DNA from 3 places in the Variovorax sp. VaC1 genome. Region 3 is predicted to be linked to each of the others. Evidence: predicted binding sites of a transcription regulator. Region 3 holds the regulator's gene; each other region holds the start of a gene.
What was found. Region 3 encodes sigma-54, which starts transcription at its own class of promoters, with help from an activator protein. Its sites were predicted from a motif close to TGGCANGNAANCTGCTTT; they were not measured.

Region 1 (5,154 bases), on a different contig from region 3:
TCTGCGTGGCGGCGGCGGCCTGCTTGTAGATGTCGATGCGGTTGATCTCGGTGGCCACCTTCAGGTAGTCGGGGTGGTCCTTCAGCAGGCCCCAGCGCTTGTGCTGCGTGAGGAACCACATGCCGTCCGACAGGTACGGGAAGTTCACGGCGCCGCCGTTGTAGAACTTCATGTGGTTGGGGTCGTCCCAGCTCTTGCCCAGGCCGTTGGTGTAGCGGCCCAGGATGCGCTGGTTGATGGCATCGACGCTGGTGTTGACGTAGCTCTTGTCGGCGATGGTCTCGGCCATCTTGTTCTTGTTCTGCAGGCCGGCGTCGATCCACTTGCCGGCCTCGAGGATGGCGGCGGTCACGGCGCGCGCGGTGTTGGGGTACTTCTTCGTGAAGTCGGCGGTGCAGCCGAGCACCTTCTCGGGATGGTCCTTCCAGATGTCCTGCGTGGTGATGGCCGTGATGCCGATGCCGTCCATGATGGCGCGCTGGCCCCAGGGCTCGCCGACGCAATAGCCGTCCATGTTGCCCACGCGCATGTTGGCCACCATCTGCGGCGGCGGCACGGTGATGTTCTTCACGTCCTTGAACGGGTCGATGCCGGCCGAGGCGAGCCAGTAGTAGAGCCACATGGCGTGCGTGCCGGTGGGGAAGGTCTGGGCGAAGGTGTATTCGCGCTTCTCGCTGGCGATGAGCTTGGCGAGCGAGGCGGCATCGACCGCGCCCTTGTCGGCCAGCTTCTTCGACAGCGTGATGGCCTGGCCGTTGTTGTTGAGGGTCATGAGCACGGCCATGTCCTTCTTCGGGCCGCTCAGGCCCAGGTGCATGCCGTAGACCAGGCCGTAGAGCACGTGGGCCATGTCGAGGTCGCCGTTGGCCAGCTTGTCGCGCACGCCGGCCCAGCTCGCTTCCTTGCTGGGGACGATCTTCACGCCGTACTTCTTGTCGATGCCCAGCACCGAGGCCATGACCACGCTGGCGCAGTCGGTCAGCGGGATGAAGCCGATCTTCACTTCTTCCTTTTCGGGCTTGTCCGAGCCCTGGGCCCAGACGGCGGCGCGCAGCGCGGGGTCGATGCCCACGGCGCCGATGGCGGCGGCTTGCAGGACGCGGCGTCGGCTGAGGCGGGTTTTGAGCAGGTCGGTCATGGGGCGGGCTCCGGTTGAAGGCGGGACAGATGACAAAGAAAAAGCAAAGCGAAAAACAAGAAAGGCGTCCTCACCGCGCGGGGCTGCTCGAAAACGAGCCCCGCGGATAAGGACGCCTTTGTCCGGTTCGGTGGGTGACACCCGCCATTGGGTGCCGCCTGCCTGGAGACCTGGTGGTCTATGGCTTCAGTGTTGCAAGCTGTGTGCCAAGCTGACGGATGCCTGATTTGCTATGAAAAGGGTAGCTGGCGGTGCAAGGCCGTTGCGGGCGGCATGGGCCTGAGGCCTCTTGAGACGTGAGATGCACGCTTGTTGTGCACTGCACCAACTCGAACCGTCTTCGGCCTTCAGCGCGGGGGCGGTGTGTCGAGCGGCAGGTAGTCGGCCATCGCCAGCACCGACTCGGCCACATCGACGAGGCGACGGTTCTGGTTCATCGCGGTCTGGCGCAGCATCTTGTGTGCCTCTTCTTCGCTCAGGCGTCGGTGCGCCATCAGCAGGCCCTTGGCGCGCTCGACGATCTTGCGTTCGTTGAGCGAGGCACGCACGGTTTCGAGTTCGTCGCCCATGGCTTGCAGCCGGTGCGACTGCTCCTGGACCATGTCGAGCACCGAGCGTTCCAGGTGGCGGCCGAACTGGGCGGGCGCGGCGGCCTGCGCGTCGGCGTCGTCGAAGAACATGGCGCTGTTGTCGGCCTGTGGTGCCAGGGTGCCGAGCACTTCCTGGTACTTCTGCAGCTCGCTGCGCGCCTGCGCGGTCTTGTGGCCGCACAGCGCGCGCAGGTCGGCGGCCAGGCGGTCTTCGACGGTCTTCATGGCGTCGATGCGGCGGGTGCAGCAGTCGAACCACGTCTGGCTCAACTGGGTGCCGGCGATGCCCGCGGGCGCAGCCGGCGCGGACGTGGCGCCCATGCGGCGCATGCGTTCCAGCTCGGCCAGCGTGGCGTCGGACTGGCTCTCGCGCCAGAGCACCAGCAGTGCCGCGTCCGAGAAATCGGTGAAGACCTGGAAGCAGCGCTCCTGCGATTCGATCAGGTGCAGCCATTGCAGGCGCTGTGCTTCGTCGCTGCGGCCTTCCGCCAGTGCGGCGGCGCCGAATGCGCGCTCCTGGCCCGCGAACTCCTTGCCCTGCATGAAATTGAACATGGCCACCAGCAGGCGGGAGATTTCGGGGTCGGTCGCGCCATCGGCCGCTTCGAACACCACCGACAGCAGGCCCGCGATGAGCTTCGCGAAGGCGGCGGTGGCTTGCGCCGGCTTCAGTTCGAGCGCACCGATGCGGCGGCGCAATGCGGGCAGCGCGTCCAGCCCCGGCAACACCCAGGCGATGCGGCTGAAGAGGCGGGCACCGTTGCCGGGGCCGGCGCGGTGCCGGGCCTCGGTTTCGAGCTGGTCGAAACCGGCGCGCACTTCCTGTTCGAGCGACAGGCATTCGGCGATCTGCGGATCGCGCTGGTCGGCGAGGCGGCCGCCGCGCGAAGCCAGGAATACGTTCGACATGCCGCGTTCGCGCTGCAGTGCATGGACCAACCGGCCGATCACACCGACCAGGTCGCTGGTGCGGGCGAGCTGGTCCAGCTCGTCGATTTCGCAGCGGCGGGCGGCGATCAGAAAGTTCAGTCCGGATTTCATGGTGAGGCAGCGCGCGAAGGGCAGGGGGCACAGCGTCACTGCAACATCCGTGCCTCGGGGCGCCGCTTGTCCCTTGGCGGGCGTGCCCGGCAGGCGCCACCTACACTCGGCGCCATGCTTTTGTTGGGAATCGAATCATCCTGCGATGAAACCGGCGTGGCGCTGGTCGAGTCGCACGGCAACGCGCTGCCGCTGCTGCGTTCGCACGCGCTGCACAGCCAGATCGCCATGCACCAGGCCTACGGCGGCGTGGTGCCCGAGCTGGCCAGCCGCGATCACATCCGCCGCGTGCTGCCATTGACCGAGGCCGTCATGGCCGAGGCGGGCCGTTCGCTGGGCGAGATCGACGTGGTGGCCTACACGCGCGGCCCGGGCCTCGCGGGCGCGCTGCTCGTGGGCGCGGGCGTGGCCTGCGCGCTGGGCGTGGCGCTGGGCAAGCCGGTGCTGGGCGTGCATCACCTCGAAGGGCACCTGCTGTCGCCGTTCCTGAGCGCCGATCCGCCGGAGTTTCCGTTCGTCGCGCTGCTGGTCTCGGGTGGTCATACGCAACTGATGCGGGTCGATGGCGTGGGGCGCTACGAACTGCTCGGCGAAACCATCGACGACGCGGCCGGCGAGGCCTTCGACAAGAGCGCCAAGCTCATGGGCCTGCCGTATCCGGGCGGCCCCTGGCTCGCGAAGCTGGCCGAAGGCGGCAGCGCCACTGCCTTCAAGCTGCCGCGGCCGCTGCTGCACAGTGGCGATCTCGATTTTTCTTTTGCGGGCCTGAAGACGGCCGTGCTCACGCAGGCGAAGAAGCTGGGCGATCAGCTCGAAGCGAACAAGGCCGACCTGGCGGCGTCCACGCAGGCGGCCATCGTCGAGGTGCTGTTGAAGAAATCGCTCGCCGCGCTCGACCAGACGGGGCTCAAGCGGCTCGTCGTGGCCGGTGGCGTGGGGGCGAACAAGAACCTGCGCGAACAGCTGAATGCCGCGTGTGCCAAGCGCAAGGTGCGCGTGCACTACCCCGAGCTGCACCTGTGCACCGACAACGGCGCCATGATCGCCATGGCCGCTGCCATGCGGCTGCAATCGGGCCTGTCGCAGGCCAGCGAGCGCTATGCCTTCGACGTCAGGCCGCGATGGCCGATGGCATCGCTGACGGCCGAGGCGTCGCTACCGGAAAGCGCGTAACCGACTGGTTGCGTATGCGGCCGCGCGAAGAAGGCAGCGGCAGCACGTCGAGCACATTGCGCCAGAGCTGGCGCCACTCGGGCCAGTCGTGGCCGCCTTCGGTGGTGAACACGCGCCCCGGGGGCAGGGCGTCCGCCAGCAGCTTGTGGTTGCTGGCAAAGCGGTCGGCCAGGCCGAAACCCAGGTAGAGCTGAGGCAGGTCCTTGGAAGGCTGCGGCTCCAGGTACTGCTGGAAGAAGGGCCAGAGCTTGCGATCGGGTTCTTCGTCGGGCTGCGGCCCGGTGGGTGCCTGCCAGGTGCGCAGGCCGCCGGCCTTCTTGATCTCCGCGCCGAGCACCCGGCGGCCCAGGTATGGGGCCAGTGCCACGATGCCGTCGACCGAACCTGGCCGCGCCAGTTCGTGGATCAATGCGCCGAAGCCACCGATGGAAATGCCCACGAGCCAGATCGAGGTGTAGCCCTTGGCACGCTGCGGCTCGATGACGTCCGCATGCAGGCGCTCGCTGAGCGTCTGGTCGTAGTAGTAGGAAACGTCCGCGTCGACCAGCAGCGAGTCGGCTGCGAGGTGGCGCTCCCGCACGGCGCTGATGAAGCCTTCGCGCTCGAATTCTTCGGGCTTGAGGTACGCGCCAGGCAGAAAGATCAGGAGCGTGTCGGAACGATGGTGGTCGTTGGCTGGCTGAAAGTGCGTTTTCATGGTGCCTTTGGGGGCACCCGATCCGCACCGTCGGGAACTCGATGCGTTTACGAGACGCCCACGAAGAAGAAAGTACTAAGAAAACGTCACATCATGTGACGTTATCCGGCGCTATTGTGAATAGGGTGCTTGTTTAATGTCAAAAACAAGCCGCTACTAACATTTTCCTCTTGTGGGCATCCGCAAAGTTAGTCAATTTGCAACTGAGAGGCTTGGCTTGCCGGCACCAGTTTTCCGAGCTTGAGCGTGAGCACGCCGTTCTCGATCTTGGCGTTGCTGGCGGCCACGTCGATGTCCTGCGGCAGCTCGTAGGCGGCCTTGAACTGGCGCTTGGCTTCGACCTTGCTGTCGATGCGGATCACGGCGCCTTCGATGCTGATCGACAGGTCTTCGCGCGAGAGGCCCGGCACGTCGAGCGAGAGGGTCCAGCTCTTGTCGTCCTGCTCGACGAGCGGGGAACGGCGGGCACCGGCGAAGGCGTCGTTCACGAAGCGCTCGAAGGCGTGGTCGTGCGT
Region 2 (5,154 bases), on a different contig from region 3:
GGCCACCACGGTGTCGGGCAAGGAGGGCGCGGGGCATCTGCTGCTCGGCATGATCCGCACGCTGCGGGAAGACATCGACACGCTGCAGCCCGCCTCGGCGCTGGCCGTCGCCAACGGCGTGCAGAGCATCCTCGTGGCGGGCCTGCAGACGCTGCCGGCGGCGCGAGCGCCATCGCTGAGCAATCTCACGGCGTACCACCTCGCGCGCGTGAAGCGGTGCATCGACGAGCAACTGGCCGATCCCTCGCTGTCGGTGGGCAGCATCGCGGCGTCACTCGGGGTGTCGGCAAGCCACGTGCATCGCGTCTTCAAGAGCGAGCCGCTGACGCCCGCGCAGTACATCTGGGAACGCAGGCTCGAGGCCTGCAGCCGCGACCTGCTGGAGCCGCGCCTTGCAGGCAAGCCGGTGGGGGAGATCGCGTATGGGCGCGGCTTCAACGATGCGGCGCATTTCAGCCGCGCGTTCCGCGAGCGCTTCGGCTGCTCGCCGCGCGAGTGGCGGCAGCAGCGGGTGCAGTAGGGCCTACTGAACCAGCAGCACCGTGATGTCGGTTTCGGAAAGCACCTTGGTGGAGACCGAGCCCATCAGTGCACGCCCGAAGATGCCGTGGCCGTGGGTGCCGAGCACCATCAGTTCAGCCTGCGCGTCGTTCGCGGCCTTCAGGATTTCTTCGGCCGCATGGCCGTGGCGCGAGTCGATCGTGTAGTTGCTCAGGCCCTTTTCGGCGAACAGCGCCTTCACCGGGTCGAGCACCTTGGCGCTTTCCTCGGCGTAGTAGCCCGCGACCAATTCCTTGCTGAGATGGCGGGCCACATTGCCCGAGACGCCGGTGCACACATGCACCACCACGAGCTGATGCCCGTCAACGAACATCGCGCGGTGGCTGAACAGGTAATCGAGTGCCTTGCGCGTGTAGGCGCTGCCATCGACGGCGATGAGGATTTTCATGAAATCCTTATACGCCTGCCCCCGTGGAATGCCAGGAGTCGCACCTGGGCGACAAGGGCCTTGAATCAGCCGTGCAGCCCCTTCCAGAGCATGTAGGCGGCCAGCAGGTAGAGGATGCTGGCGAACACGCGCTTGAGCTTCTTCACCGGAAGGCTGTGCGCCGCCTTCGCGCCCAGCGGCGCGGTGAACACGCTGCACGCGGCGATCACCGCCAGCGCGGGCAGCCAGATATAGCCGAAGGCACCGGCCGGCAGGCCCTGCACCGAGTGGCCGCTGATGACGTAGCCAAGCACGTTGGCCACCGCGATCGGAAAGCCCAGCGCCGCGCTGGTGGCCACCGCGTTGTGAATGGCCACGTTGCACCACGTCATGAACGGCACGCTGATGAAGCCGCCACCCGCGCCCACGAGGCCCGAGATGAAGCCGATGGCGCCGCCGGCCGCAAGCTGGCCGCCCGTGCCCGGCATCTGCCGCGTGGGCTTGGGCTTCTTGTCGAGGAACATCTGCGTGGCCGAGAAGCCCACGAACAGCGCGAAGACGATGGCCAGTGCCGTGCCCTTGAGCAGCGCGAACACGCCCAGGCTGCCCGCGAGGCTGCCGATCACGATGCCGGGTGCCAGCCGCTGCACGATGTCCCAGCGCACCGCGCCGCGCTTGTGGTGCGCGCGCACGCTCGACACCGACGTGAAGATGATCGTCGCCATCGACGTCGCGATGGCCATCTTCACCGCGAGGTCGGCCGGCACGCCGCGATGGCCCATGATGATCGTGATGAAGGGCACCATCATCATGCCGCCGCCGATGCCCAGCAGGCCCGCGAGAAAGCCCGTGCCCAGCCCGAGCGCGGCGAGTTCGGCAATCAGCAAAGGGTCGAGCAGGGCGGCGAGGTTCACGGCGGAGGGCTCTTCAAAAAGCAACGGCCCCGTGCGGTGAGGCTGGGGGCCGTGGCGGGAAAAGGTGTCTGCAGATGGTGTGCCGGACCCGCATCCTGAACCAGGGTTCAGGTGGGCGAGGGCAGCAAGACTTCGGGTTCATCTGACGCGAGATGATCACGCCCGTCAAGCGATGTACCAAGCCCGGCTCCGGAGAGCATTGGAACAAGGAAATATTAAGCCCGACACGTCTGCAGACGAGGTGGATTTTACGCCTCGTATGTGTCCGCCGCGCTCATTCAGAGCAAATGTCCATCGCCGGCCAGCGCCTGATCGAGTCTTTGAATGAGTTGCGCGGCCTTTGGGTCGGCTTCGCCGGTCTCGGCTGCTGCCGTGGCAGCGGGCACAGCCGCCGGCGCTGCGGCCGCCGCGGCTTGCTGCGCCGCGAGATCGAATGCCAGGTTCAGCGATGCCAGCACCGCGATGCGGTCGCGGGCCTTGACCTTGCCCGCGTCGCGGATCTTGCACATGGCCGCGTCCACGCGTTCGACCGCATCGCGCAGTTGCGATTCGCCGCCGTCGGGACAGCCGAGCAAATAGCTCTGGCCCATGATCTGTACTTCAATCTGCTTCATGCGGGGGAATCTTGGGATGGGGGTTCGGCCGGCAGCCGTTCGAGCAGGGCGTCCAGGCGCGTGCGGGCTGCGGCGAGCCGCGACTTCAGGGCGTCGCGTTCACGCGTGAGCGCATCGACCTGTTCCTGCAGCAGCACATTGGTGCGCTGCACCTCTTCATGACGCACAAGCAGTCGTTCAACACGCTCGGCGATCTGATCGATGGGGCTGGAGGCGGGCATGGTTGGCGATTGTAGTTTCCCGGGGAGGCCGTACCGCCGATGGCGCGCGCGGCCCCGTTTGAATGTCGATTCACCCTAGGGCTTGGCATGGATTCTGCTGCCTTCCAGTTGCCTTTCAAACTCCCACAGCCAGTCAATGACCACGAAGAACAACACTTTATTCAGTCGGCGCGACCTGCTCTCCCTCATCGGCAAGACCGCCGGAGGCGGCGCGATGTACCAGGCGATGACATCACTGGGCTTTGCCGCCGAGTCCAACTACAACGGGCCGCCGAAGCTCGATGGCGCAAGGAAGGGTGCGTCGGTGCTGGTTCTTGGTGCGGGCCTGGCCGGCATGGCCGCCGCGCTCGAGTTGCGCAACGCGGGCTACTCGGTCAAGGTTCTTGAATTCAGCAACCGCGCCGGCGGCCGCTGCTGGACGCTGCGCGGTGGCGACACCTTCACCGAACTCGGCGGCGCCGTGCAGCAGTGCGGCTTTGCCAAGGGCGAGTACTTCAATCCGGGGCCGTGGCGCATTCCGTATCACCACCATGCGGTGCTCGGCTACTGCAAGCGCCTGGGCGTGGCGCTGGAGCCTTTCGTCCAGGTCAACTACAACGCGCTGGTGCATTCGAGCAAAGCCTACGGCGGCAAGCCGCAGCGCTATCGCCACGTGCAGGCCGACTACCAGGGCTATGTCGCCGAGCTGCTCGGCAAGGCCGCCACGCAAGGCAACCTCGATGCAGCACTCACGAAAGAAGACAAGGAAAAGCTGCTCGAAGGCCTGCGCCGCTGGGGCGCGCTCGACACGCAATTCCGTTATCGCGAAGGCCCCATCAGCAGCGACCGCCGTGGCTACGAAGTCGATGCGGGCGGCGGCCTCATGCCGCTGGCCACGCCATCGAAGCCACTCGACATGAGCGAGCTGCTGCAATCGAATCTCTGGCGCTACATCGCGAGCGGGCAAGACTACGAATTCCAGAGCGCGATCTTCCAGCCCGTGGGTGGCATGGACATGATCGCCAAGGCCTTCCAGAAAGAAGTCGGCAGCCTGATCCGCTACGGCGCCAAGGTCACGAAGATCGAGCAGAACGACCGCGGCGTGACCGTCACCTACACCGACGCATCCAAGGGCGGCGCCGTCACGCAGGCCAAGGCCGACTGGTGCCTGTGCACCATTCCGCTGTCGGTGCTGAGCCAGATCGACATCCAGGTCAGCGCCCCGATGCAGGAGGCCATCAACGCCGTGCCCTATGGCGCATCGGTGAAAGTGGGCCTGCAGTTCAAGCGCCGCTTCTGGGAAGAAGACGAGCACATCTACGGCGGCATCAGCTATACCGACCTGCCGATCTCGCGCATCTCGTACCCCTCGACGCGCTATGGCGCCAAGGGCAAATCAGTGGTGCTCGGCGCCTATGTGTTCGATGGCCTGAACTCCTACGAATTCACCGCCATGGCGCCCGAGGAGCGCGTGCGCCGCGCGGTCGAGTTCGGCACGCAACTGCACCCGCAGTACGCGCGCGAGTTCGACAACGGCATCTCGGTCGGCTGGCACCGCGTGCCGGGCTCGCACGGCTGCTATGGCATGTGGACCGACGAGACACGGCAGAAGCACTACAAGAACCTGTGCCAGGTCGATGGCCGCATCGCGCTGGCGGGAGAACACGCCTCCTACATTCCGGCCTGGCAAGAGGGCGCATTGCTCTCGTCGCTCGATGCCATCCAGCGGCTGCACGCCCGTGCCGTGGCCTGACCGTCGCATGAAGGACACACCCACCATGAACCACGACATCACGACCTTCAAGCGCGCGCTGCTCGGCCTTTCGTTCGGCGCGCTGGCCTCGGTGGCCGGCCCGTCTGCATTCGCGCAATCGCCCGAGCCCGCGTTCTCCGTCGGCCCCCGCTTCCAGGAAAGCTCGGGCGAGTCGATCTACCGCGCCACCTGCCAGGGTTGCCACATGGCCCAAGGGCAGGGCGCGAAAGGGGCCGGCGCGTACCCGGCGCTTGCCTCGAACCCGCGGCTCGCGAGCCCCGAATATCCGCTCTACGTGGTGATCAACGGCCAGAAGGGCATGCCCGCCTTCGGCAAGATGCTGAGCGACGAGCAGATCGCTTCGGTGGTCGTCTACGCACGTACCCATTTCGGCAACCAGTACCCCGACGCCATCGTGGCGGAGAACGTCAAGAAGCTGCGGCCCTGACCTTGTTCCGACACCTGGCAGATCCTTCCTTTCATCCCTTCAGAGAGACAACACACATGACCATGACCTCCATCACGAAGAAGCTGGCGCTCGCCGCCGCAGTGTTCGCAGCCGGCATCGGTGCCGCGCACGCGGCCGACGAGATCATTCGCCATCGCATTCCGAATTCGTCCTTCCCGATTTCGGCGGCGGTGGAAATTCCATCGTCGTTCACCAACGTCTACCTCTCGGGCCAGGTGCCGCCCCTGCAGGACGCGACCGCGCCCAAGAACAGTGCCGCGGCCTACGGCGGCGACA
Region 3 (5,154 bases):
GGCTTCGAGAACAAGGTGAAGCTGCTGGTGCAGGTGGAGGCGGTCAACGTCCAGCCGTAAGCCGGCCAGTGCGGCGCACCCGGGCGGGCTTCTTACCTGGCGACGCTCTTGCGGGCGTTCTGCCCCAGGCGGCCGCCCGAAGCCCTGGACGACTTCAAGCGCTGGCGAACGGCAGCGGCGGCACGCGGGAGGTTGAGCAGCGCGAGCATCCAGGCGCCCGTGACGAGGGTCATCACCGCGCCGAAGATCAGTTGCTCGGAAACCGGCGCGTCGCTCCAGTAGAAAAAACCGAGCAGAAACGACAGGACCACGGCCCAGACGGCGAGAAGTAGAAGGTTTTTCATTTTGCGCATCGCGGGGTCCGATGGAGAAAATGTAAATGAAAAGAAACCAAAGTACTACTTACAGTTTACTTTTCATGCCCCGATGAGCGTGCATTTCTGCACGTTGTTCTCGCATTTCAAAGCACTACCAGGAGCCAGAACCCATGAACAACACCCTTTCCCTGCTAGGTATCGCCGGCGCGATGGCCGTGGGCGCGATGAGCCCCGGCCCCAGTTTCGTCATGGTGGCGCGCACGGCCGTGGCCTCGCGCGGTGACGGGCTGGCGGCGGCGCTGGGCATGGGCGCCGGCGGCCTGGTCTTCGCGATCGCCGCGCTGGCCGGCCTGCAGGCCGCGTTCCTGGCGGTGCCCGGCCTTTACCTGGCGATCAAGGGTTTCGGCGGCGCCTACCTGATCTACCTGGGCATCCGGATCTGGCGCGGGGCGCGGCAACCGCTGAACGTGGCGGCAGACGCCGGCGACTCCCCGCGCCAGCACCGCCGGGGCGGACGCACCTTCCTGCTGGGCCTGGCAACGCAGGTCAGCAACCCGAAGACGGCGGTGGTGTACGCGAGCATCTTCGCGGCCTTCCTGCCGCGCGAGGTGCCGCTGGTGCTGGCGCTGGCGGTGCCCGCGGTCATCTTCTGCATCGAGACGGGCTGGTACACCATCGTCGCGCTGACGCTCTCATCGGCGGCGCCGCGTTCCGCCTACCTGCGCTACAAGGCCTGGATCGACCGGGCCGCCGGCGGCGTGATGGGCCTCCTGGGCCTGCGGCTGGTGTGGTCGGCCGTGCGCGGCGGCAACTGAAGAGAAGCCGACCCGGCGGCGCCCGCGCGGCTAAAGCAGGCTCTCGGGCGTGAGCGGCGCCAGCAGTTCGAGCATCGTGCGGTCCCAGAAGCCCGAATCGGGCTCCTCGTGCAGCACGGTGGTCTTGCCGGCCTCTTCGCTGACCCACTCGATGCGCGAGCCATCGCTGCCTTCGGCAAAGCGCAGCCGGTAGGCGCCCTGCTGCTTGAGCACATCGATCAGCTTGAGCGTCTGTTGCGCCATTTCGGGGCTGCGGATGAACAGCCCGATCTCGGTGTTGTGCGACTCGGAGCGCGGGTCGAAATTCATCGAGCCGACGAACAGGATGCGCTGGTCGATCACCGCCGACTTGGCATGCAGCCGCCCGACCGAGGTGCCGAACAGCCCCAGCCGCACGCTGCGCCGCGTGCGCGTCGAACTCAGTTCATAAAGATCGGCGCCCAGCCGGAGCATGTCCGGCCGGTAGCGCCGGTAGGCGGTGTGGACCAGCGGCTCGTCGGTTGCAGCCAGCGAATTGGTGACGACGCTGATCTTCACGTTGCGCCCCCGGATCTCGCGCATCACCTCCAGCCCCGTGGCGCCGGGGATCAGGTAGGGCGAGACGATGGTCACCTCGGAGCGCGCGCGGCGCATCTGCTCGACCACGTTGTAGCGCACGCTGTCGACGTCCAGCAGCGGCACGCCGCCGTACGACGCGGTCTTGCCGATCACGCGGTCGGGCGAGTCGGCGTAGGCCTCGGCGGTGGTCCAGATCAGGCCCAGCTTGCCGGCGTCGAGGTCTTCGACCATCGGGCTGTAGCCGAGCACGTCGTTGGGCGCGGGCTTGGGCGGCGGCGGCGTGGTGTCGGGGCCAGTGGCGGCGTCGAAGCGCTTCTGCAGTTCTTCGCGCGACAGCCCGCTGGTCACCACCGACTGGATCGGCCGCACATAGACGCTGTTCCAGTACTGGTCGAAGAGCACGCCAAGGCGCGGAATCAGCGCACCGGTGACGAAGGTGTCGAGGTCGAGAAAGTTCTCGCCCGAAGTGCGCGTGAAGTACTGGTTGCCGATGTTGCGCCCCCCCGCCACCGCCATCGCGCCGTCGGCAATGAACAGCTTGTTGTGCATGCGGCGGTTGACCCGCTCGAAGTCGAACAGCGAGGCGGTAAAGCGCTTGAGCAGGCTGCCGCGCCCGGCCGGGAACGGGTTGAACAGGCGCAGCTCCACGTTGGGCGTGGCGGCCAGGCCGAGCAGCAGTTCGTCTTCGCCCGAGGTGTAGAGATCGTCCATCAGCAGGCGCACGCGCACGCCGCGCTGGGCCGCATCGCGCAGGGTGCGCAGCAGGTAGCGGCCGGTCTCGTCGTTCTCGATCTGGTAGTACTGCACGTCGAGCGAGCGCTGGGCGCGGCGCGCGAGCTGGATGCGCGTGTCGAAGGCGAAGTCGCCGCCGGGCATCAGGCGAAAGCCGCTCAGGTCGGGGTCGGGCTGCGACGCCAGCGCGATCTTGCCGAGCGCGGTGTCGGCCGAGACGGCCATGGCCTTGGTGGGCGGGCGCGGGGCCTCGTCGGGCAAGGTGGCGCAGCCAGCAAACAGGAGCACGGCCGCCATGGCGAAAACCCAGTGCCCACAACGCGACAGCAGGCGACGAGCCATCGGCGGCTTTCTACAAAGCCTTGCGCAGGTTCGCGGGCGCGATGCGCAGCGCCTCGCGGTACTTGGCCACCGTGCGCCGCGCGCATTCGATGCCCTGCTCTTTCAGCATCTCGGAGATCTGGCTGTCCGACAGTGGCTTCTTGATGCTCTCGGAACTCACGAACTGCTTGATGAGCGCGCGCACCGCGGTGCTCGACGCATTGCCGCCGGTCTCGGTGCCGAGCGCCGAGCCGAAGAAGTACTTGAGCTCGACCGTGCCGAACGGCGTGGCCATGTACTTGGCGGTAGTCACGCGCGAGATGGTCGATTCGTGCAGGCCCAGCTCGTCGGCGATCTCGCGCAGCACCAGCGGCCGCATGGCCAGCTCGCCGTGCACGAAGTAGCTCTTCTGCCGCTCGACGATGGCGTTGCTCACGCGAAGGATGGTGTCGAAGCGCTGCTGGATGTTCTTGATGAACCAGCGCGCCTCCTGCAGCCGCTGCGACAGCGCCTGGCTGCCTTCGCCCTTGTGCGACTTCAGCGCGCCGGCGTAGATGTCGTGCACCCGCAGGCGCGGCATGACCTCGGGGTTCAGCATGACGCGGAACTTGACGTTGGTGCCGCGCCCGGTCTTGGTGACGATCACGTCGGGAATGACGATGTTGCGCTCGACGTCGACGAAGCGGCGCCCCGGCTTGGGTTCGAGCCGCGCAATGACCTGCAGCGCCGAGCGCACCAGCTCTTCGCTGCTGCGGGTGAGCGTGGCCAGACGCTTGAAGTCGCGCCGCGCGAGCAGCTCCATCGGCTGCTTGCAGATGGCAACGGCGATCTTGTAGACCTGCGCCAGTTCTTCGTCTTCGCCCGCGTCTTCGGCGGCCAGCGCGCGCAGCTGGATGCACAGGCACTCGCCCAGGTCGCGCGCGCCCACGCCCACGGGCTCCAGGCTCTGCAGCAGGCCGAGCGCCACCTGGAAGTGGTGCACGAGGTCGTCGAACTGGTCGTTGTCGTCGCCCGCCAGGCCCGAAGCCAGGGCCGGCAGCGAGTCTTCGAGGTAGCCGTCGTCGTTGAGCGATTCGATCAAAAAGCGCAGCGCGGCGCTGTCGTTCTCGCCCAGGCGCAGGCTCAGGGCCTGGCGGTGCAGGAACGACTGCAGCGACTCCTGGCTGCGCGCGAGCTCGGTGGCGTCGGCGCGTTCGTCGTCGCCCAGGTTGTTCTGGCGCGCGGGTGCGTCGCTGCCCCACTCGCTGTCGTCCGGTGCCATGTCGACAGTGCCGTCGCCCTCCCAGTCGGGCTCGCGCTCGGCGATCTCGGCGGCGGGGCCGTCGGTGTCGGCTGCCGAGGCGGTGTCGGTGGACGCGGTCGTTGCGCTGGCGCTGGGCGCGGAGGAGAAGTCGCCTTCGCCGGCCTCGCCCGCTTCATCGCGCGGGACCGGCGTGTCGACGGCGTCGAGCCCGAATTCCTCGCGCGCCGCTTCTTCCGCGGTGCGTTCGAGGAACGGGTTCTCGTCGAGCATCTGCTCCACCTCCTGGCTCAGTTCGAGCGTGGAGAGCTGCAGCAGCCGGATCGACTGCTGCAACTGGGGGGTGAGCGCGAGATGCTGCGAGACGCGAAGGGACAGCCCTTGCTTCATGAGGAAACGGCTCCCCCCCAGGCTGCGCGCTTTGCGCCATGCCACTCCCCTGCCGGTAGCGGGCAAGCCGCTTCGGGCGGCCGTGCGCGACACCCTCCGCGCAGGAGCTCCGCTCGGATGACGGCCACGTTCATCCTTGACCCTCGCCGCACGATCACATCCGGAAGTGTTCGCCCAGGTACACCCTGCGTACTTCGGCGTTGTCGACGATCTCCGAGGGTGTGCCTTGTGCCAGCACATGCCCGTCGCTGATGATGAACGCGTGATCGCAGATGCCCAGCGTTTCACGCACGTTGTGGTCGGTGATGAGCACGCCGATGCCGCGTTCCTTCAGGAAGCTGATGATCCGCTGGATCTCGATGACCGCGATCGGGTCGATACCGGCGAAGGGCTCGTCCAGCAGGATGAAGCGCGGCTGGGTCGCCAGCGCGCGCGCGATCTCGACGCGACGGCGCTCGCCGCCCGACAGCGCAAGCGCCGGCGAATCGCGCAGGTGGTCGACCCGCAGGTCGGCCAGCAGTTCGGACAGGCGCTCTTCGATGTGCGCCTTCGACAGCGACACGAGCTTGCCGTTTTCGTCGGGCTCGCTCTGAAGCTCCAGCACGGCGCGCACGTTTTCCTCGACCGTGAGCTTGCGGAAGATCGAGGCCTCCTGCGGCAGGTAGCTCAGGCCCATGCGGGCGCGGCGGTGGATCGGCATGTGGGCGATCGGCTCGCCGTCGATCGTGATGTCGCCGGCGTCGGCACGCACCAGGCCCACGATCATGTAAAACGAGGTGGT

Region 1: the regulator sigma-54 is predicted to act here: its motif matches at 2,807-2,824, upstream of ACGLHS_RS23220 (nitrate- and nitrite sensing domain-containing protein).
Region 2: the regulator sigma-54 is predicted to act here: its motif matches at 2,761-2,778, upstream of ACGLHS_RS13685 (flavin monoamine oxidase family protein).

What each region holds. Positions count from the first base shown of each region.
Region 1 is NZ_JBIGLT010000006.1:55,430-60,583, reverse strand. Features, by position in the region: gene ACGLHS_RS23225 (CmpA/NrtA family ABC transporter substrate-binding protein) at 1-1,138, opposite strand, end outside; gene ACGLHS_RS23220 (nitrate- and nitrite sensing domain-containing protein) at 1,486-2,769, opposite strand; gene tsaD (tRNA (adenosine(37)-N6)-threonylcarbamoyltransferase complex transferase subunit TsaD) at 2,884-3,942, shown strand; gene ACGLHS_RS23210 (alpha/beta hydrolase-fold protein) at 3,881-4,639, opposite strand; gene ACGLHS_RS23205 (Hsp20/alpha crystallin family protein) at 4,828-5,154, opposite strand, start outside.
Region 2 is NZ_JBIGLT010000003.1:329,838-334,991, forward strand. Features, by position in the region: gene ACGLHS_RS13660 (helix-turn-helix domain-containing protein) at 1-520, shown strand, start outside; gene ACGLHS_RS13665 (universal stress protein) at 524-949, opposite strand; gene ACGLHS_RS13670 (sulfite exporter TauE/SafE family protein) at 1,015-1,842, opposite strand; gene ACGLHS_RS13675 (cell division protein ZapA) at 2,121-2,456, opposite strand; gene ACGLHS_RS13680 (DUF904 domain-containing protein) at 2,453-2,677, opposite strand; gene ACGLHS_RS13685 (flavin monoamine oxidase family protein) at 2,814-4,409, shown strand; gene ACGLHS_RS13690 (c-type cytochrome) at 4,435-4,857, shown strand; gene ACGLHS_RS13695 (RidA family protein) at 4,914-5,154, shown strand, end outside.
Region 3 is NZ_JBIGLT010000007.1:47,069-52,222, forward strand. Features, by position in the region: gene ACGLHS_RS25780 (YceI family protein) at 1-60, shown strand, start outside; gene ACGLHS_RS25785 (hypothetical protein) at 93-344, opposite strand; gene ACGLHS_RS25790 (LysE family translocator) at 488-1,132, shown strand; gene ACGLHS_RS25795 (phospholipase D family protein) at 1,163-2,764, opposite strand; gene rpoN (RNA polymerase factor sigma-54) at 2,775-4,373, opposite strand; gene lptB (LPS export ABC transporter ATP-binding protein) at 4,528-5,154, opposite strand, start outside.